DNA from 3 places in the Blastochloris tepida genome. Region 2 is predicted to be linked to each of the others. Evidence: riboswitches for the same ligand, from Rfam matches in the RefSeq annotation. Region 2 holds a riboswitch; each other region holds the start of a gene.
What was found. Region 2 has a riboswitch for cobalamin ahead of BLTE_RS03495 (ribonucleoside triphosphate reductase). Riboswitches for the same ligand answer to the same signal wherever they lie in the genome.
Positions count from the first base shown of each region.

Region 1: another riboswitch for cobalamin. It lies ahead of cbpA (modified peptide precursor CbpA); the one in region 2 lies ahead of BLTE_RS03495 (ribonucleoside triphosphate reductase).
Region 3: another riboswitch for cobalamin. It lies ahead of BLTE_RS06825 (TonB-dependent receptor plug domain-containing protein); the one in region 2 lies ahead of BLTE_RS03495 (ribonucleoside triphosphate reductase).

Region 1 covers NZ_AP018907.1:353,680-360,457, reverse strand. The annotation lists gene cbpB (peptide-modifying radical SAM enzyme CbpB) at 305-1,741, opposite strand; gene cbpA (modified peptide precursor CbpA) at 1,738-1,881, opposite strand; cobalamin riboswitch at 1,970-2,154, opposite strand; gene BLTE_RS01535 (cold-shock protein) at 2,376-2,585, opposite strand; gene rpsU (30S ribosomal protein S21) at 2,936-3,250, shown strand; gene purU (formyltetrahydrofolate deformylase) at 3,631-4,536, shown strand; gene ligA (NAD-dependent DNA ligase LigA) at 4,609-6,732, opposite strand; gene recN (DNA repair protein RecN) at 6,729-6,778, opposite strand, start outside.
Region 2 covers NZ_AP018907.1:778,122-784,899, forward strand. The annotation lists gene cobN (cobaltochelatase subunit CobN) at 1-1,517, shown strand, start outside; gene BLTE_RS03490 (acyl-CoA thioesterase) at 1,646-2,449, shown strand; cobalamin riboswitch at 2,500-2,696, shown strand; gene BLTE_RS03495 (ribonucleoside triphosphate reductase) at 2,851-4,869, shown strand; gene nrdD (anaerobic ribonucleoside-triphosphate reductase) at 4,886-5,083, shown strand; gene BLTE_RS03505 (anaerobic ribonucleoside-triphosphate reductase activating protein) at 5,076-5,750, shown strand; partial or broken gene BLTE_RS18275 (isocitrate lyase/phosphoenolpyruvate mutase family protein) at 5,687-6,247, opposite strand; partial or broken gene BLTE_RS18280 (MmgE/PrpD family protein) at 6,272-6,778, opposite strand, start outside.
Region 3 covers NZ_AP018907.1:1,458,826-1,465,603, forward strand. The annotation lists tRNA gene BLTE_RS06805 (tRNA-Tyr) at 1-60, shown strand, start outside; tRNA gene BLTE_RS06810 (tRNA-Gly) at 323-396, shown strand; gene BLTE_RS06815 (helix-turn-helix domain-containing protein) at 881-1,288, opposite strand; gene BLTE_RS06820 (GntR family transcriptional regulator) at 1,926-2,699, shown strand; gene BLTE_RS06825 (TonB-dependent receptor plug domain-containing protein) at 3,340-5,328, opposite strand; cobalamin riboswitch at 5,493-5,703, opposite strand; gene rfbC (dTDP-4-dehydrorhamnose 3,5-epimerase) at 6,082-6,639, shown strand; gene rfbD (dTDP-4-dehydrorhamnose reductase) at 6,639-6,778, shown strand, end outside.

The DNA of each region.
Region 1 (6,778 bases), 420 kb from region 2:
AAGCGGCCGACTTCGGGTCCCGGAGCGGCGCCGAGTGTGAGCCGGCGCCGCTCCGGGACCCGAAGTCGGCGCCCAAACTCACTCAATCTGATTCAGCCTGGTTTACACCCGGCATAGAGTGTTGCCCCAAAGGGCTCGCACCCAGCTAAGAGGCGAGTCGAATTCTGCTTCGAAGCGCGGAATCGAACAAGTCCCCGAACGGAACCTCAACAGAAATAGCTTCCCTAATTGCCTAAGCGCAACGTGAAGGTCTCCAGGCATTTGGCCACCGATTAGAACCTTGATTCGATAAGTTGAGCGTACCTCACCACCCCAACGCGCGGGCGTCGAACACCGTCTCGGTGCCGGCGTCCCAGCCGTCCCACAGGAAGTCGTCGTGCCGGCCCTCGGCGATCAGCCGGAAGGCGGTGCGCGTCTGCTCCTCATAGAACTCGCAATAGGCGCCGGTCTTCTCCATGCCGCCATTCATCTCGTGCGCCTCGGCCGGGCACGGCGAGCCGCAGAAGTGACGGATGGCGCAGGTGCGGCACGGCGCGATGTCCTCGACCCTGCGGCCGGAGACCTTTGTGAACGCCGGGCGCGCCAGCACCTCATCGATGTCGTCGGCGAACAGATTGCCGCCCTTGAAGGCGGGCAGGCCGATGAACTCGCTGCACGGGAAGAGGTCGCCGTTCGGCGCCAGCGCGAAGAACGCCCGCCCGCCGCCGCACGGCGAGATATCGCACATCAGCCGCCGCGCCGTCGGCGCCAGGATGCCGATCAGGATGTTGGCGAAGTTTGCCACCACCAGCTTGCGCCCCGTTTCGCGGTAGAGCGCGTGGCTCCGCTCCAGCGCCGCGATGAACGCATGCGCCAGCGGCGCGTCGTCGGCGCGCACGGTGCGCGCGCCCGGCAGCGTGCAGCGGATGACGTTGAGCATGCAGGCCGGCACCTCGCGGGCGTGCAGGAACTCGACCATCGGCACGAGCTGGTCGAGGTTCTCGGTCGACATGGTGCAGATGACGTTGAAGGCCGGATAGCCCTTCAGCCGCGCGATCGCCTCCACCACCTTGGCGTAGACCCCGGCGCCGTTCCAGTTGGCGCGGGTGCGGTCGGCGATCTCGGGCACCGGCGCATCCAGCGACAGGCCGATGCCGACGCCGCGGCTGGTGAGGAAATCCACCGCCTTGTCGTCGAGCAGCGTGGCGTTGGTCTGCACGCCGAAGCGGAAGCGGTCCCGGAAGGCATCGATGCCGGCAAAGATCGCGTCCTTGGCGATCATCGGCTCGGCGCCGTGGAAGATGATCTGCGGCTTGCGCCCCTCCGGCATGTGGCGGCGGAAATAGGCATCCAGTCGCGCCAGCGCATCGAGCAGCGTCGATGCGTCCATGTCGGTGCCGTCGCGGCGCATCTCGGCGGGGATGTAGCAATAGGTGCAGTTGAGATTGCAGCGCTCGGTGGCATTGACATAGACCGCCGACGGCTTCAGCCCGAACCGCAACGCCGCCATCTCGCGCGCGAAGGCATCCGCCTGCTCGCGATAGCCGTCGATGAGCGCGCCGCCGGCCAGCGTCTCTGCCAGCCGGTCCTTGGCGATCAGCGCCCAGAACGCGGTGTCGGGCGCGATCAACGCGATGTGGGTGGGATGGCCGATGTCGTAGGGCTGGAACGCCGGGCCATTGCCGCTGTTGACGAAGCGGCCCCGCGAGGGGGCCGCTCCAGGCGCCGCAAGACGCCCTGTTGCCATCAACGGCGCGTTCATTTCGCCGCCTCTTTGTCCATCAGCACGAAGTGCGACAGGCCGGTGCCCTCGGCATCGCAGCTCTTGCGGATGGCAATGACGGCCGGGCGCGGCGCGGGCGCCTCGGCGGCGGGGCGGATGGGGGTGGTGGTCTGGTCCATTCCTCGGGCTCCTGATGACGGACCGGGCGTCCGACAGCACCGCACGCAAGCGCACGGTTCTGCCGAAACCCTTTGCCATCGGATTTCGCCCGGTCAGATTGTTCCAGCAGGTCTTCTGGCTCTCGGATCAACCGCCGCCCTCAAGCCTTCCCAACGGGGTGGTCCCCATCAGTGGCCTGGCTCTCGCCCTCGAAGGCGGCGTCCCCGATTACAGCGGCGGGTCCGCCACGGAGTTTCACCGTGTTCCGGGATACTGGAACGATGGCGGCAGCTAACCCGGCCCCAACTGCGCCGTCAATCGGGGCCTTCACACGCGAAACGGCCGCGCCCGGGTGCCGGACGCGGCCGTTCGAATGGGAACACCGGTCGTCTGCTGCGGTTTCCGGCCTCAGGGCCGTAGAACCGCAGTCCGACCGCCGAAAAATCCCATTCTGATCAAGGATCTTTCGGCGAGCTTGTGTCCGGGAGCCCTGGGGGCTCTCCCGGACACCGCATTACGCCGGCTGGATGTTGTTGACCGCGACCTTGCCGCTGCGGCGGTCCTCGGCGGTGTCGAAGGCGACCTTCTGGCCCTCGGCGAGGCCGCGCATGCCGGCGCGCTCCAGCGCGGTGGCGTGGACGAACACGTCCTTGCCGCCATTGTCCGGCCGGATGAAGCCATAGCCCTTTTGATCGTTATAGAATTTCACGGTGCCCGTGATCATGGATTCCTCCCCCGGCTGCTGGAAGCACATCGATGCGGGATGCGACGCCTCCCGCGGTCTGGTTCGTCGATGTTTGGAAAGACTTGAGAACCCGCGCCCGGCAGTCGCAAGGGCGTAACGGCCCGATCGTCCGGCCAACGTCGATGCGGTCATATAGGCGCCTCCCGCGCCCGCCACAAGCGCCGGATGCCGCCATCGGCCGCATTTCCCCGCCCCACGACGAATTCTCGTCCCACGACGAATTGTTGCGGCGCGGGCCGTCTGGCGTGCTAAGAGGGCGCTTCATCCTGTGCGGCCGGTGCATGCCGGGCCGTCACCTCACCCACTCCAACCAAGATTGGATCATCGTCTTGCAGGTTCTCGTACGTGACAACAATGTTGACCAGGCGCTGAAGGTTCTCAAGAAAAAGATGCAGCGCGAAGGCATCTTCCGCGAAATGAAGCAGCGGCGGTCCTACGAGAAGCCATCGGAGCGCAAGACCCGCGAGAAGGCCGAGGCCGTCCGCCGCATGCGCAAGGCCGCCCGCAAGCAGGCCCAGCGCGAGGGTCTCCTGCCGGCGCCGAAGAAGCCGCTGCGCGATGCCCGCGGCCGTCCCGGCTTCGGACCGCGTCCGTCCGGCTTCGGACCGCGCCCGGCTGCGCCGGCCACGGCGGCCGGCGTTTGAGCCGGCCTGCGGCGCGGGCAGCGCGCCCGATTGTCGCAGCGCGCCCTCTGAATTCAGACTAATTCAATATAATACCTCCGCAGGGGCGGAATATAGGTATCTTGAAACCTATATTCCGCCCCTACGCGCAAACACCCGATGTCAGCGCCCGCAGACAATGCTAACTGCGTGCGCCGTGGGCATCGCAGTGCCGAGAATCGCAGTGCCGAGACTTGCGCCACGGGGATTTGTGTCCGGGGTTTGCGCTCTCGCGTTCTCTGCTGCCCACCGACAAGACGCTCGACATCACCTGTTCGACGCGGCGAAGCCCACACTCCCGAGGGTTCCGTTGCATCGATCCCGCCCCCGCTCTGGCGGCTTCGAGTTCCGGACACGCGACCATGCAGCTTCAGCTTCCGCAGAACCAGATCGTGCAGGCCACCGGCTCCGGGCCTGCCCAGACCCAGTACACGCTGACGATCTCCTGTCCCGACCGCATCGGCGTGGTGGCGGAGGTCTCAGGCTTCCTCGCCCATCACGAGTGCTTCATCACCTCGTCCCAGCATTTCGGCGACACCGAGACCGGCCAGTTCTTCATGCGCACGGCCTTCCTGCTGCCGCCGGGCATGTCGTTTGCGGACCTGACGCCGAAATTCACGCCGATCGGCAACAAGTTCCAGATGCGGTGGTGGTTCCACGACGAGGCGCGCCGGGATCGCGTGCTGCTCATGGTCTCGAAGCAGGGCCACTGCCTCAACAACATGCTCTATCTCTATCTGAGCGGCAGCCTGGGCATCGAGATTCCGGCCATCGTCTCCAACCACCGCGACCTGGAGCAGATGAGCGGCTGGCACCGCATCCCGTTCTATCACCTGCCGGTCACCAACGAGACGCGCGCCCTGCAGGAAGAGAAGATCATCAAGCTGGTCGATGACCTGAAGATCGACCTCGTGGTGCTCGCCCGATACATGCAGATCCTGTCGCCCCGGCTGTGCGAGGCGCTGGCGTGGCGGGCGATCAACATCCACCACTCGTTCCTGCCGAGCTTCAAGGGCGCCATGCCCTACCATCAGGCCCACGCCCGCGGCGTGAAGCTGATCGGCGCCACCGCCCACTACGTCACCAAGGATCTCGATGAGGGTCCGATCATCGAGCAGGACGTCGAGCGCGTCGACCACACGCTGACGGTGGACGAACTGATCACCATCGGCCGCGACATCGAAACGCGCGTGCTGTCGCGCGCGGTGCGCTGGCATACCCAGCACCGCGTGCTGCCCAACGGCACCAAGACGGTCGTGTTCCGCTGATCTGCCGCAGACCTGATCCGGTTTCCGGCTGAGCCGCTCCGAAGCGATCACCCGGAACCCGTATCAGGCGCGCTACCGCTCCCCGCCGATCAGCTTGAACCACTCGTCCTCGCTCAGCACGCTGACGCCGAGGCTGCGCGCCTTCTCTAGCTTGGATCCGGCGCCGGGGCCGGCGACGACATAGTGGGTCTTCGACGACACCGAGCCCGCCACCTTGGCGCCCAGCCGCTCGGCCGTCGCCTTGGCCTCGTCGCGCGTCATTTTCTCCAGCGTGCCGGTGAACACCACCGTCTTGCCGGCGACCGGGCTCTCGATGCGCGGCGCCTCGGCATCGACGATGGTGACCTCGGCCACCAGCCGATCGACCAGCGCGCGATTGTGCGCCTCGCCGAAATAGGTGGCGACCGCGTCCACCACCGCCTCGCCGATCTGGTCGATGGCATCCATCTCGGCGCGCGCGGCCTCGTCACCGGCGGCAATGCGGCGCGCCGCCGCCTCGAAGTCCGCCCACGAGCCATAGGCACGGGCAAGCTGGCGGGCCGTGGTCTCGCCGACATGGCGGATGCCGAGCGCATAGAGGAAGCGGTCGAGCGCGATGGTGCGCCGCGCCTCGATGGCATTGAACAGGTTCCGCGCCGAGACGACGCCGAAGCCTTCCTTGTCCTTGAGCTTCTTGAAATTCTCGGCGTCGCGCCGCGCCAGCGTGAAGATGTCGGCCGGCTCCTTCACCGGCAGATCCGCATCCTCGAAGAAGAAGGCGACCTGCTTCTCGCCCAGCCCCTCGATGTCGAAGGCCCGGCGCGACACGAAGTGCCGCAGATGCTCGACGCGCTGATACGGGCAGGCGAACTCGCCGGAGCAGCGCCGCACCGCGCTCTTCTCGCCGGAGGCCAGCTCCTCGCGCACGAGCGGCGTCTTCAGCTCGCACTGGCAGACCTCGGGGAACTGGTATGGCTCCGCCCCCCGCGGCGCATCCTCGATCACCCGCAGCACCTGCGGGATCACGTCGCCGGCGCGCTGGATCTCCACCGTGTCGCCGATGCGGACGCCGAGCCGGGCGATCTCGTCGGCATTGTGCAGCGTGGCGTTCTGCACCACCACGCCGCCGACCGTCACCGGCTCCAGCTTCGCCACCGGGGTATGCGCGCCGGTGCGGCCGACCTGAATCTCGATGTCGCGCACCACCGTCTTCGCCTTCTCGGCCGAGAATTTGTGGGCGATGGCCCAGCGCGGCGAGCGCGACACGAAGCCCAGCCGCTCCTGCAAATCGAGCCGGTCGAGCTTGTAGACCACGCCGTCGATGTCATAGCCGAGCGAGGCGCGCCGGCTTTCGATCAGCCGGTAGTGCGCCAGCAGCTCCTCGGTCGAGTGGCACAGGACGGTGAGATCGTTGGTGACGAAGCCAATGCGCTTCAGCGCCGCCACCATGCCGAACTGGGTGTCGGCCGGCAAATCGCCCGCCACCTCGCCCCAGCCATAGGCGAAGAATTTCAGCGGCCTTGACGCCGTCACCGCCGGGTCAAGCTGACGCAGCGAGCCGGCCGCGGCGTTGCGGGGATTGGCGAAGGCGGGCTTTCCCTCCGCCGCCTGCCGGGCGTTGATGGCGGCGAAATCGGCGTGTGACAGGTACACCTCGCCGCGCACCTCGAACACCTCCGGCACGTCGCCGGAAAGCCGCTCCGGCACGTCGGAGATGGTGCGGACATTGGCGGTGACGTCCTCGCCCTCGAAGCCGTCGCCGCGGGTCGCCGCCACCTCCAGCCGGCCGCCGACATAGCGCAGCGAGCACGACAGACCGTCGATCTTGGGCTCGGCGGTGATCGCCAGCGCCGCGTCGTCGGCGAGGCCGAGGAAGCGCCGCATGCGGGCGACGAACTCCACCGCTTCGCCTTCGCTCATCGCATTCTGCAGCGACAGCATCGGCACCGCGTGCCGCACCTTGGCGAACTTGGCGGCCGGCGCCGCGCCGACCTTTCGCGAGGGGCTGTCGTCGCGAACGAGCTCAGGGAAGCGCGCCTCGATCGCCTCGTTGCGGGCGCGCAGCGCGTCATAGTCGGCGTCGGAGACGGTCGGCGCGTCCTCCTGATAGTAGAGGCGGTCGTGCTCGGCGATCTCGCGGGCAAGCCGCTTCAGCTCGGCCGCCGCCTCGTCGGGCGACAGCAGCTCGACCGGCAAAGTGGCAGCGCTGGTTTTCATTGTCCGCTCTTGATCAGCTTGGCGGCGGCGGCGCGCGCCTCCTTGG
Region 2 (6,778 bases):
GGCTGCTCGACGAATATTCCAACGCCGATGGGCTGGACCCGCGCCGGCGCGAGCGGCTGGCGGGCGACATTCTCGCGGCGGCGCAGGAGAGCGGGCTCGACCGCGACAGCGGCCTGAAACCCGATATGGCGCCGCGCGAGGCGGTGGTGAAGCTCGACGCCTTCGTGTGCGACGTCAAGAATTCGCTGTTTCCCGATGGCCTCCACGTGTTCGGCCGCGAGCCGGCGCTACCGGAGGACGACGACAGCTTCAGCGGCTTGCCGCTTGCAGCCTGCGCCGAAGGCGAACGCGTCGGGCTGCTCACGGCGCTGGACGGCAGGGCGGTAGCGCCGGGCCCGGCGGGCTCGCCCTGGCGCGGCCGCCGCGACGTGCTGCCGACCGGCCGCAACGTCTTCACCATCGATCCGCGCGCGGTGCCGAGCCGGGCTGCCGCGCTGCAGGGCGAGCGCCTCGCCAATGCGCTGCTGACGCGGCATCTGCAGGACCATGGCGACTATCCGCGCAGCATTGTGGTCGATCTGTGGGGCTCGGCCACCATGCGCACCGCCGGGGAGGAGTTCGCCATGGCGCTCCGGCTGATCGGCGTGGTGCCGGTGTGGGACACCACCTCCGACCGGGTGTCGGGTTTCGACGTGCTGACGCTGGCCGAGCTCGGCCGGCCGCGCATCGATGTCACGCTGCGCATCTCCGGCCTGTTCCGCGACGTGTTCGCCAATCTGCCGGTGATGTTCGAGCAGGCGGTGGCGGCGCTGGCGCGGCGCGACGAGCCGATTGGCGACAATCCGTTCCGTGGACGCCATGGCCCGCGGGTGTTCGGCCCGGCGCCGGGCGGCTATGGCGTGGGCGTGGCGGAGACGGTGGATGCGCTGACGCCGGACACGGTGGCCGCGGCGGCGGAAGCATGGCTCGCCGCCAGCGCCTTCGCCTATGGCGGCCGCGACGATGGCGCGCCGGCCCGCGCCGCGCTGGAGGCCCGCACGGCGGATGCCGACGCCTTCGTGCATACGCAGGATCTGCCGGAAACCGATCTCCTGATGGCGCCGGACTACGCCGCGCACGAGGCCGGTTTTGCCGCCGCAGCACGCGCCCTCGGCGGGGCGCCCGCGCTCTACCACGCCGATTCCGGCCGTGCCGAGACGCCGCGCATGCGCACCCTGCCGGAGGAGATTGCGCGGGTGGTACGCGCGCGTGCCGCCAATCCGCAATGGATCGAAGGCCAGATGCGCCACGGCTTCCGCGGCGCCGCCGAGATCGCCTGGACGCTCGACCAGATGGCGCTGTTCGCCCATCTCGCTGGCGTGGTCGAGAGCCACCACTTCGATCTCTATTTCGACGCGACGCTCGGCAATGAGGCGGTGCGGGGCTTTCTCGAAACCGCCAATCCCGATGCCGCTTCCGCCATGCGAAGCCGCTTCCGCCAACTCATCGACGCGGGCTATTGGGACATGCGCAGGAACAGCGTCATTGATGCCCTGATGCCGACAGATGGGGCGGGACTGTCGCCGAACGAGCAATGATACGGCTTCCGGCTGATCAAGCGGGAGATCCGCATTCCGATCGAACCGCTGCATCGAAGCGGCGGGGCGCGGCGCGAGGCCCGCGCAGGCTTGGCGCATGAATGGTTCTCGATGATGAAGGAGCGCATATGAACGGGCAGGGGACTGGCGTGCGGGCGACACGGCTCATCGACATCGTGTTTCCCGGCGACACCAACCATCACGGCACGCTGTTCGGCGGCATCGGGCTTGCGCACATGGACAAGGTGGCGTTCATCACCGCCACCCGCCACGCCCCGGTCGATTTCGTCACGGCGTCGTGCGACGGCATCGACTTTCAGGCTCCCGGCCGGCTCGGCGACATCGTCGAGCTGACCGGGCGGGTGGTGAAAGTCGGCCGCCGTTCGCTCGCCGCCGAAGTCGAGATGGTGGCGGAGGCGCCGCTCACCGGCGAGCGCCGGCGCTGCGGCGGCGGCGTGTTCAACATGGTCGCGGTCGGCGACGGCCTCGCCGCGCTGGGTGGCCAGTTGCCGCCGCTTGCCGCGGGTTCGGCACCGGGGCCGGAAGGTGAGCTGCGCTCGGTGGAACTGGTGTTCCCCGAGCACACCAGCCATTACGGCAGCCTCTATGGCGGCAACGCGCTGGCCGCCATGGGCAAGGCGGCGTTCGTGGTGGCGACGCGCCATTGCCGGCGCGCCGTGGTGCTGGCGGCGGCCAAGCGCGTCGACTTCACCCAGCATGTCCACAAGGGCGAAATCGTCGAGCTGGTGTCGCGGGTCGTCGGCGTCGGTCGCACCTCGATGACCGTCACGGTGGAGATGTGGGCGGAGACGCTGGGCTTGGGCGCGCGGCGGCGATGCGGCCACGGCGAGTTCGTGATGGTGGCGGTGGACGACGATCACCGCCCGGTTCCGGTGGAGCGGGCAGGGGCTGCGCTGGCTCCCGCCGGCTGACAGTGTGCATGGCCTGAGCCGGGCGCTTGACTCGACTCAGGCCTCTCGCCTACAGCATATAGCGCTACGGTTCCTCAGATGCGCAACATCTGGGGCTAAGAGGGAAGCCGGTGCGAGACCGGCGCTGCCCCCGCAACTGTGAGCGGCGAGCGTTCGGCCATTTTCGTCACTGACGCGATGCGTTGGGAAGACCGGCCGACCGCGGCGACCCGCGAGCCAGGAGACCTGCCGCAGCACGATGCGAAACCGACCCCCAGGAGCCGGAGGTTCGCATCCGCTTCAATCTCCTCGGGCGGGGTGTCCCGGAGGGGCGCGTCGGCGTCGCGGCCCAGCCCGCGCGTCCGCCACGGCCTTCCGTGTCCTCGTCAGAGACATCGCGCAATGCTGCTGCCGAGGAAGCCATGGCCCCCGCTGTGCCCGTCGTTTCGCCGTCCGCCGTCGTCAAGCGCTCGGGCCAGATCGTCGTCTTCGATGGCGAGAAGATCCGCATCGCCATCGAGCGCGCCGGCAAGGCCACCGGCGAGTTCGACCGGCCGGAGAGCACGCACCTCGCCACGCAGGCGATCAAGGTGCTGGCGCATCGCTTCAAGGATCAGGCGCCGCACATCGAGCAGATCCAGGACGTGGTCGAGCAGGTGCTGATCTCGGCCGACCATTTCGCGACTGCGCGTGCCTACATCGTCTATCGCGAGCAGCGTGCGCGGCTGCGGCGCGACGCCAGGACCGCGGTCGATGTCGAGACCTCGATCAACGAATATCTCGACCGCGCCGATTGGCGGGTCAGCGCCAATGCCAACCAGGGTTATTCGCTGGGCGGGCTGATCCTCAACGTCTCCGGCAAGGTGGTGGCGAATTATTGGCTGTCGCACGTCTATCCGCCCGAGGTCGGCCGCGCCCACCGCGAGGGTGACATCCACATCCACGACCTCGACATGCTGGCCGGCTACTGCGCCGGCTGGTCGCTGCGCACGCTGCTCACCGAAGGCCTCAACGGCGTGCCGGGCAAGGTGGAGGCGGCGCCGCCGAAGCACCTCTCCAGCGCGGTCGGCCAGATCGTCAATTTCCTCGGCACGCTGCAGAACGAATGGGCTGGGGCGCAGGCGTTCTCCTCGTTCGACACCTATCTCGCGCCGTTCGTGCGCAAGGACCAATTGCCCTACGCCGAGGTGCGCCAGTGCATTCAGGAGCTGGTCTATAACCTCAACGTGCCCTCGCGCTGGGGCACCCAGACGCCCTTCACCAACCTCACCTTCGACTGGACCTGTCCGGCCGATCTGCGCGACCAGGTGCCGGTGATCGCGGGCGAGGAGATGCCATTCACCTATGGCGACCTTCAGCCCGAGATGGACGCCATCAACCAGGCCTATATCGAGGTGATGACGGCGGGCGACGCCAAGGGCCGCGTCTTCACCTTCCCGATTCCGACCTACAACATCACGCCGGACTTTCCGTGGGACAGCGAGAACACCGACCGCCTGTTCGAGATGACGGCGAAGTACGGGCTGCCGTACTTCCAGAACTTCGTCAATTCCGAGCTGAAGCCGCACATGGTGCGCTCGATGTGCTGCCGCCTGCAGCTCGATCTCCGCGAACTGCTGAAACGCGGCAACGGCCTGTTCGGCTCGGCCGAGCAGACCGGCTCGGTCGGCGTCGTCACGCTCAACTGCGCGCGGCTCGGCCATCTCTGCCGCGGCGACGACGTGGCGCTGTTCGCGCGGCTCGACGCGTTGGCGGAGATTGCCCGCACCAGCCTGGAGATCAAGCGCAAGGTGATCCAGCGCCACATCGACGCCGGGCTGTTTCCCTACACAAGGCGCTATCTCGGCACGCTGCGCAACCACTTCGCCACCATCGGCGTCAACGGCATCAACGAGATGATCCGCAACTTCACCGCGAACGCCGAGGACATCACCACGGACTGGGGCCACGCGTTTGCGGTGCGGGTGCTCGATCATCTGCGCGCGCGCATCACCGCGTTCCAGGAGGAGACCGGCCACCTCTATAATCTGGAGGCGACGCCGGCCGAGGGCACCACCTACCGCTTCGCGCGCGAGGACAGAAAGCGGTTCCCCGGCATCCTGCAGGCCGGCACGCCCGAACAGCCCTATTACACCAATTCCAGCCAGCTTCCGGTCGGCTTCACCGACGATCCGTTCGAGGCGATGGCGCGGCAGGACGAGCTGCAGCGCAAATACACCGGCGGCACCGTGCTCCACCTCTATATGGGCGAGCGCATCTCGTCGGCGGCGGCGTGCAAGACGCTGGTGCGGCGAGCGCTGGAGAATTTCCGGCTGCCCTATCTCACCGTCACGCCGACCTTCTCGATCTGTCCAAAGCACGGCTACCTCGAAGGCGAGCACGCCTTCTGCCCGAAATGCGACGCCGAACTTATCGCGCGCAAGCGCGCCGCTGCGCATTGATCAAACCGGAGGCCCCATGACCCACATGCCATCCCCCGCCACCATGACTGCCATCGTGCTCGACGACGCCGAGCGCCAGCCCTGCGAGATCTGGACGCGGGTGATGGGCTATCACCGCCCGGTGGCCTCGTTCAATCGCGGCAAGCAGGGCGAGTTCGCCGAGCGGCGCTGCTTCAGCGAGCGGCAGGCGAAGCTCGAGTCGAAACGTGGCTGAGCTGCGCGTCGGCGGGCTGTCGCGGTTGTCGAGCTGCGATTGGCCGGGTCAGCTCGTCGCCACGGTGTTCCTGCAAGGGTGTCCGTGGCGCTGCCGCTACTGCCACAATCCGCACCTGTTGCCGGCGCGCGGCGATGGCGAGATCGCGTGGCGCGAGGTGCTGGCGTTCCTTGAGGCGCGGCGCGGCCTGCTCGATGGCGTGGTGTTCTCCGGCGGCGAGCCGACCGTGCAGGCGGCGTTGCCGGCGGCGATGCGCGCGGTGCGGGCGCTGGGGTTCCGCATTGGTCTTCACACCTCGGGCGCGGCGCCGGAGCGGCTCAAGGCGCTGTTGCCGCTGGTCGATTGGGTGGGGTTCGATGTCAAGGCGCCGTTCGCGGACTACGCCCGCATCACCGGCGTTGCCGGCAGCGGCGAGACGGCGCGCCTGAGCCTCACCCATCTCATCGCCAGCGGCGTTGCTTGCGATGTGCGGACCACCGTGCATCCGGCGCTGCTCGATGACGCAGCGCTGGCGCGCCTTGCGGACGATCTCGCCGCGTTTGGCTTGACCGCCCGCCTGCAGCCGTTCCGCGTTCACGGCTGCATCGATGCGGACCTGATCGGTCAGTCCTCGTTGGTTTCGGTCGGCAGCACGGTCGCGACGATCGAGGCGTCGAGCGCCTCATAGGCGGCAAGGCCGATCAGGTCGTAGAGCTCGGCGCGGGTCTGCATCTCGCCTTGCATCGCCATTGTGCTGCCGTCGCGGGCGAGCGCCGCATAGAGCTTCTCCTGCGCCTTGGCGGCGACCCGGAGCGAGGACACCGGCCAGATCACCATGCGATATCCCATCGCCTCGAACTCGGCGGCGGTGAAGGTCGGCGTGCGGCCGAACTCGGTCATGTTGGCGAGCAGCGGCACGCCGGGCAGGCGCTCGGCGAAGGCGCGGAACATCTCCGCATCGGTGAGCGCCTCCGGAAAGATGGCGTCGGCGCCGGCCTCGACATAAAGCTTCGCGCGCGCCACCGCGCCGTCGAGCCCTTCGGTTGCTGCGGCGTCGGTGCGGGCGATGAGATAGAGATGGCGGCGCGCGGTTGCGGCAGCGGCGACCTTGGAGGCCATGTCGCAGGCACTGGCCAGCTTCTTGCCGTTGAGATGGCCGCACTTCTTGGGCAGGATCTGGTCCTCGGGCTCGGGCAGCACGCAGCCGAGCGCCATGATGCCGTCGGCGAGGGCGCGAAACTTGGCAATATAGTGCGAGCGCTCGAACGGCCGTGCGCCGAGCGGGTGGGCGTCGGCAACGGCGATGGAGTCCTCGATCACCCGGCCGTCATTGAGCGTCACCACCACGCGGCCGCCGAACGCCTTCTCTTTGGGGTCGTGGCTGTGGTAGCGCCGCGTCCACTCGGAGTCCTCGACGGTCGAGATCCTGTGCCACAGCGCAACCGTCGAGGGGCGCGCCGCGCGCTCGGGCGTGTAGGATTTGACGTGGTGCCAGCCGCCATCCTCCAGCGCCAACGCGAAGATGTACATGATCGAGTGGTCGAGCGTTTCGCGGCTCGCCGTGGGGTCCATCTTCTGCGGATCGCCGGCGCCGGTGCCGATCACGTAATGGGTATGGTGGCTGGTGTGGATGACGATGCTCTTGACGCGGGCGAGATCGCCGATCCGCGGCCTCATGCGGCGGGCGAGATCGATCAGCGCCTGGCTCTGGTACTC
Region 3 (6,778 bases), 680 kb from region 2:
GGGCGGACTGTAAATCCGCTGGCTATGCCTTCGTAGGTTCGAGTCCTACCTCCCCCACCATTCTTTTGATTTTCAGCAAAATCAATGGCTTGCGGCAGGGCGAACGGTCGGCCGACGCCACGGCTTGGCCATCTGCGGCCGCACCACGCGGCCAGGATCGCCGGCCTGTCCGCCGACAGGCGGCCGCCGCGCTGCCGCTGGCCTCGCGCCAATCCCCTGCGGATGGCGCCGACGAGACCCGCCGCGTGCCGCGCGCCTTGACGCCTCCGGGGAAATTTGAAATCTACATCCGACCGGCCGCGCCTGCGGCCGGTGTGGCGGCGCGGGTGTAGCTCAATGGTAGAGCAACAGCCTTCCAAGCTGATGACGAGGGTTCGATTCCCTTCACCCGCTCCAGACCTTCCAGGCGCCTGAGACCGGCGAGACGTTATATCAACGGCCGCGAGCGCGGGCCGTTGGGTCCGGTCGCGGATTTTCACGAAATCTCTGATTTCCCAAAAGAAAATCCGCGAGAGTCAACGGCACCACGCGTCAGCGTTTGGGCCGTTGGCATTAGAGCGTGATCCGATCCGACTGCATCAGATCGGACGCTCTAAGTTTCTGGTTTGTCGCATTTTCGCTGACGCGGCCCTTCGGGTCTTTCGCGCAACCGGTATCCACTTGCGCGGAAAATGCTCCAGGCGCCGGACGATCTCCAGCCGATTCGACCGCGATCCCGGGCACGATCCAGCCGTCCGCGCGCCGGCAACCTCTCTTCGGGATAACGGGCTGTGAAGGCCTGGAGCGTCCGCCGATCGGACCGGATCAGGCGGACGGTCTGGGTTCTGCGCCTACCGCATTCTCTTCCGCAAGACCGGTTCCCACGTTTGCGGAGAAGGGTTCAGTTCGGCGGCGGCGGGTCGGCCAGTTCCTCGATCAGATCGACGACGCGGCGGCGGACGTTGGGGCTCTTGATCCGGGTGAAGGCGCGGGTGAGCGCGAGGCCCTCGGACGAGGCCAGGAATTCGGCGACGTAGGCGGGGGAGGGGCCGTCGGCAAAGCCGCCGGCGTCGCCGATGTCGGGTGCACCCTCGAAGAAGAACGACACAGACACGCCAAGCGTCTTGGCGATCTGCTGCAGCCGGCTGGCGCCGATGCGGTTGGTGCCCTTCTCGTACTTCTGGACCTGCTGGAAGGTGATGCCGAGCGCGTCCCCAAGCTTCTCCTGGCTCATGCCGATCATCATCCGCCGCATGCGAACGCGCGCGCCCACATGCTTGTCGGTCGGGTTCGGGGATTTCGCGGACATCAGAGGCACTCCGAGAACACGGCCAGATTCGCTAATTCATTAAACGGACATGTATTTTTATTCGAGACAATCCATATATCAATTGATGGGTTATCCGCTAGGCGGCAGGCGAGTCAACTCGTGTGGAAAACTGCGGACGCTTACGCCCCGTCAGCATTAATGGTTTATATTTTGCTCGTGTCTACCTGTAATTGAAAATCAATTCTCCAGATGATTCGCAATACCTGAGCAGAGCAACTGTTCGTGAGCGAAATGCTTCTCTAAATTGTAGAGAAATACATTTACAACCTAAGGGACGCCGGCAGCCTGCCCGCCTTTCGCCGCGGCGTTTGCTTTCGCCCGGAGGCCAATCGGCCCGCGACCCGCGGCCGGCTTGGCGGCGGCGAGTTCGCTTGCACCAAGTTAGTTGTAGCATCTCCGTTGCCGTATCTTGGACCTCATATTCTTGACTTTGGATAGGTTGCGTCTCTTGCCAGTCTCGCGTCGCCCGGGCTGCGCCGGACGGTTGAAGTGCGGATATTGCCGAGCATCATTGTCGCGAAATATTTGAGCGGCCCCTTCAATCGTCCGTTGATTTGCCGCGCCGGTTGCATACATCCCTCAAGCGACCCCCGAAGTTCATTGTGCGAATTGATTGATGACTGCACCTAATTACCGGCGCAGCTTCTTCCCGCGCTATGCCCAGGTGGCTGCCGACCTTCGCCGGCGCATCGAGGCCGGCGAGTGGAGGTATGGCGACCGGCTGCCGCCGCTGGAGGTGTTCGAAGCGCAGTTCGACGTCGCCCGTGTGACCATCCGCCAGGCCATGGAAATCCTCGAGAAGGAGGGGCTGGTGCGGCGGGTGCAGGGCAAGGGGACGTTCGTCCTCCACAAGGCCAACGACAAGCGTTGGCTGGTGATGGACCTGCACCTCGACGGGCTGATGCGCTTCGCCTTTACGGTTACATCGCGGCTGACCGCCGAGCCGGCGGAGGCGGAGCTGCCGCCGCTGCGGCCGGACGAGGGCAGGCCGGCGCCGGCCTATGTGAAGCTGGAGAACATCCAGTTCCGCGACGTGCTGCCGTTCGCCGTGTCGCGCCTGTGGGTGGCGAGCGAGCTTTACGCCGCGGCGCCCGAGCGCTTCCGTACCGAGACGGTGATCGTCGTGGTCTATTCGCTGCTCGGCGAGCGCATCACCCAGGCGCGCCAGACCTTCTCCATCGATTCCGCGTCCAACCACATCGCCAAGCTGCTGAAGGTCGGCATCGGCTTTCCCACCGCCGAGTCGCGCATCACCATCGTCGATGACGCCGGTCGGCTCGCCTATCTCGGCCTGAGCTCGATCCGCGGCGACTGCGTGCAGTTCGAGGCCGACCTCACCCGCGGCCGGCAGGTCCGGCAACAGCAGCCGGCCGCGGACCGGAACGGCTGACGGCGGGGCCGCGCCGGCAACCGGCAGCAGGCGCGGCCTCGCTGGCCGAACCTGCTCCGTGGCCGAGCCTGTTCATACGGTTTCCGTTTGATCCCTTCAGAACAACCGCAGGCCGGGAGCCGCGCTCTTTCCCTCTCCCCTTGCGGGCTACGGTATTCATGGATCTGAATCGCCTAGGCCAAGAGAGATCGAGCCGAAACGCGATCTCTTTCGGCGTGACTTACGCCTGCGGCGTCTGGCACAAGCCCGCCGTCGTCATGGCCGGGCTTGTCCCGGCCATCCACGTCTTTGTTTTCAAATAGGTTTTCAAGACGTGGATGCCCGCGACAAGCGCGGGCATGACGAGTTCAATCCTGCGGCCCCCGGTAACTGCCGATCCACCGCGTTCTCGATGAGACATCCGCAGCCTGTCCATTAAGCCATTGATAGCTCAACACAGAATCAGATCCGTGAATGCCGTAGCCTTGCGGGAGAGGGTGCCGAGCGATCGTGAGATCGCGCGGCGGGTGAGGGGTGAATCTTCAAGCCCGCGTCCGCATTCACCCCTCACCCGGCTCGACCTCGCTTCGCTCGGTCTCGCCACCCTCTCCCGCAAGGGGAGAGGGAAGAAAAGGCCGCGCCAATCATTCGGAGAACCGTATCAATGGCCGAATTTGGCCTTCAGGCCGGCATAGATCACCCGGCCCGGCGCGACATAGGAGAACACTTCCTCATAGGTCTCGTCGAACAGGTTGTCGCCGCGCAGGTAGATCGTGGTGTTGGGTGTCAGGTCGTAGGAGATCAGCCCGTTGACGACCGTGTAGGCGTCGAGCGCCACGCGATTGTAGACGGTGTTGTAGGTCGGCGCCGGCCAGTAGGTGTAGTTGTCGGTCATGCCGCTGTTCTGGACGACGGCGAGCGTGGCGCGGCCGCGGCCCTCGGCGAACTTGACGATCGCGCGCAGCGAGGCCGCGTTCTGCGGAACCCGGATCGCGCCGAGCGTGGTCAGCAGCGTGGTGTCGTAGGCTTCGGCGTCGGTATAGGTGTAGCTGCCCTCGATGCTGAGCCAGGAGAGCGGGTCGGCGCGCAGCGTCACCTCGACGCCCTGACGGCTGGTCGAGATCGGCGAGTTGACCACCGTGCGGGCGGTGCCGACCGTGGCGAGGGTGATCTCGTCCTCGAGGTTCATCGAGAAATAGGTGACGTCGGCCGCCAGCCTGCCGTCGAACAGGGTCTGTTCGATGCCGAAATCCCAGCCGGTCGAGCTTTCGGGGTTCAGGCTCGGATTGGGCACGAAGTTGGAATAGTAGTAGCCGAACTGCTGCACGAAGGTCGGCTGGGTGACGCCGGTGCCGACGCTGGCGTGCAGGCGCGTGCCGTGCGCCAGCTTCTGCGAGGCGGTGAAGCGCCAAGTGGTGGCGTCCTGGAAGGCGTCAAAATCATCGTAGCGCACGGCGCCGGTCAGCGACAGGCCGGCCGGCAGGTCGATCATGTGCTCGGCGAACACGCCGGTGCGGGCGCGGGCATAGAGGTCGCCGACCGCCGGCGCCGACTGGCGGAATTCCTCGTGCTGATAGTCGGCGCCGAACGACAATGTGTTGCTGGCGCCGCCGAGCCAGGGCGTGTCGAACTTCAGCACGCTCTTGGTGTCGAAGGTGTTGCGCTGGCCGTAATAGGCCGAGTTTCCCCAGGCCGGGGAATTGTAATAGAGGTTGTTCTCGAAGGTGTTGAAGCCGACCGTCTGGATGAAGCGGCCGTCCCACAGCTTCATCGTCGCAACGGCATTGCCGATGAAGCTGTCATAGGACTGCGTGTCGGCGGTGTCCATCAGCAGGCCGTTGGTGTAGAAGTCCACATCGTCGGCCTTGGTGCCGCGGTCGGTCCAGCGGATGCCGCCCTCGACATTGAAATACTCGTTGAAATCGATGCCGGCCTTGCCGTTGACCACTGTCGAGCGGCTGCCGTCGGTTTCCGAGCCGAAGCGCGAGAAGTTGAAGCCGCGCGTGGATTCGCTCGAAACCGAGAATGCGCCATAGACCGGGCCGGTGGCGCCGCGGACCGACAGCGTGCCGCCGCCGGAATTGCGGGTGCCACCCTCGATGCGGCCGTCGAGCTGCGGCTTGGCGAGGCCGCGGCCGCTCTTGGTGATGACCGAGATCACGCCGGCCTGGGCGTTGGAGCCGTAGAGGCCGGACTGCGGGCCGCGCAGAACCTCGATGCGCTCGATGTCGTCGACCAGGAAGCCGGCGAAATCGAAGCCGCCATTCTCGACCTCGTTCACCTGGACGCCGTCGATCTGGACCAGCAGCTGATTGGGCTTCAAGCCGCGCATGCGCACCTGGGTCAGGGCGCCGGCGCCGCCGGAGGTGTTGACGGCGAGGCCCGCCGCCTCGCGCAGCGCGTCCGGCACGGTGTTGACGCCGTTGGCGCGCAGCTCGTCGCCGGTGATCACGGTGACCGCCGAGCCGACCTTGGACTCCTCGACCGGCACCTGGTTGGCGGTGATGACGACCTCGGGCAGCGACTGGTCGGATTGCGCGGCGGGCGCCGGATCGGCTGCCGACTGGGCAAGTGCAGGCAGTGCCGAAAGCGGGATCAGTGAGGTCGAGAAAAGAAGGCTCTTGAGGGCCGAGCGGACAAGGGCCGCCATGACGCGTCTCCGGGTGTCAAAGAAACGACAGGAGTCGCGGCGGCCCGGGCTCGCACCCGGCGCTGGCGTTCAGCAAGGCTTGACGAGTGGCGCATGGCCGGCCTCCGCGACAGTTCCACTGTCACCGTGCGGAGAGACCGCTCCGGTCGCGCGCCCCGCACGCCGGAAGGTGACTTGCACAGGTCGGTCTCCTGGCTCGCGGGTCTTCGCCCGTCGCCGCCTTCCCAGGGTTGTCTCCCCAGTGGCGTTCGGCGATGGGCTCTCCGCTCACAGTTGCGGGGGCAGCCTCGGATTCGGACGAGACGCGCACGCCTCCTCCTCACCGTGTTCCCTGGACCGGACGTCGTCCGGCCCACCTGCACGCCGGCAATTCACAGGTTGGTTATCGAAAAGTCAAGCACCGCCCGGCGGCGCGCGGCTGGCCGGCCGAATGCCGTGGCATTGATGCAAATGGCACCGACGGCCTTCAATCTTATGCCAACGGTCGCAGACTATAACTCGTCATGCCCGCACTTGTTGCGGGCATCCACGACTCCAAAATGTCTTTGGAAACAAAGACGTGGATGGCCGGGACAAGCCCGGCCATGACGGAGACCGACATATGTCGGTCTCCGTCGAAACCTGCCCGGCCATGACGACGGCGGGGTCATACTCGACGACAGTCGGTATTATGCCACCATGACGGGCCATGCTGCTTGCAGGGCGCGGGTGGCCTGGGTAGGCGGGGCAGGGGTAAGGCGAGGGTCTTGAGAGATGCAGGTCGTCGAGACGTCCATTCCGGGCGTATTGATCATCGAGCCGAAGGTGTTCGGCGATGCGCGCGGCTTCTTCATGGAGACGTATCAGGCGGTGCGCTACGCCGAGGCCGGCATCCTGCGGCCGTTCGTGCAGGACAATCTGTCCCGCTCGGCGTACGGCGTGCTGCGCGGCCTGCACATCCAGAACCCGAATTCGCAGGGCAAGCTGGTGACGGTGCTGCGGGGGCGGGTGCTCGACGTGGCGCTCGATGTCCGCCGCGGCAGCCCCACCTTCGGCCGGCATGTGGCGGTGGAGCTGAGCGAGGACAATCGCCGGCAGTTCTGGGTGCCGCGCGGCTTCGCCCACGGCTTCGCCGTGCTGTCGGAGAGCGCCGACTTCTTCTACAAATGCGACGATTTCTACAGCCCCACCGACGAGTTCGTGGTGCGCTGGAACGATCCGGCGCTCGGCATCGACTGGGGGATCGAGGCGCCGAAGCTGTCGGCGCGCGATGCCGACGCCGCGCCGCTGGCCGAGCTTCATGACCGCCTGCCGGTCTATGGCGAGGTGTGATGCGCATCCTGCTCACCGGCATTTCCGGACAGGTCGGCGCGGCGCTGATGCCGGTGCTCGGCCGCCTTGGCACCGTGGTGGCGGCGGATCGCGCCCGGCTCGATCTCGCCCGGCCGCAGGCGATCGCGGCCGCGCTCGA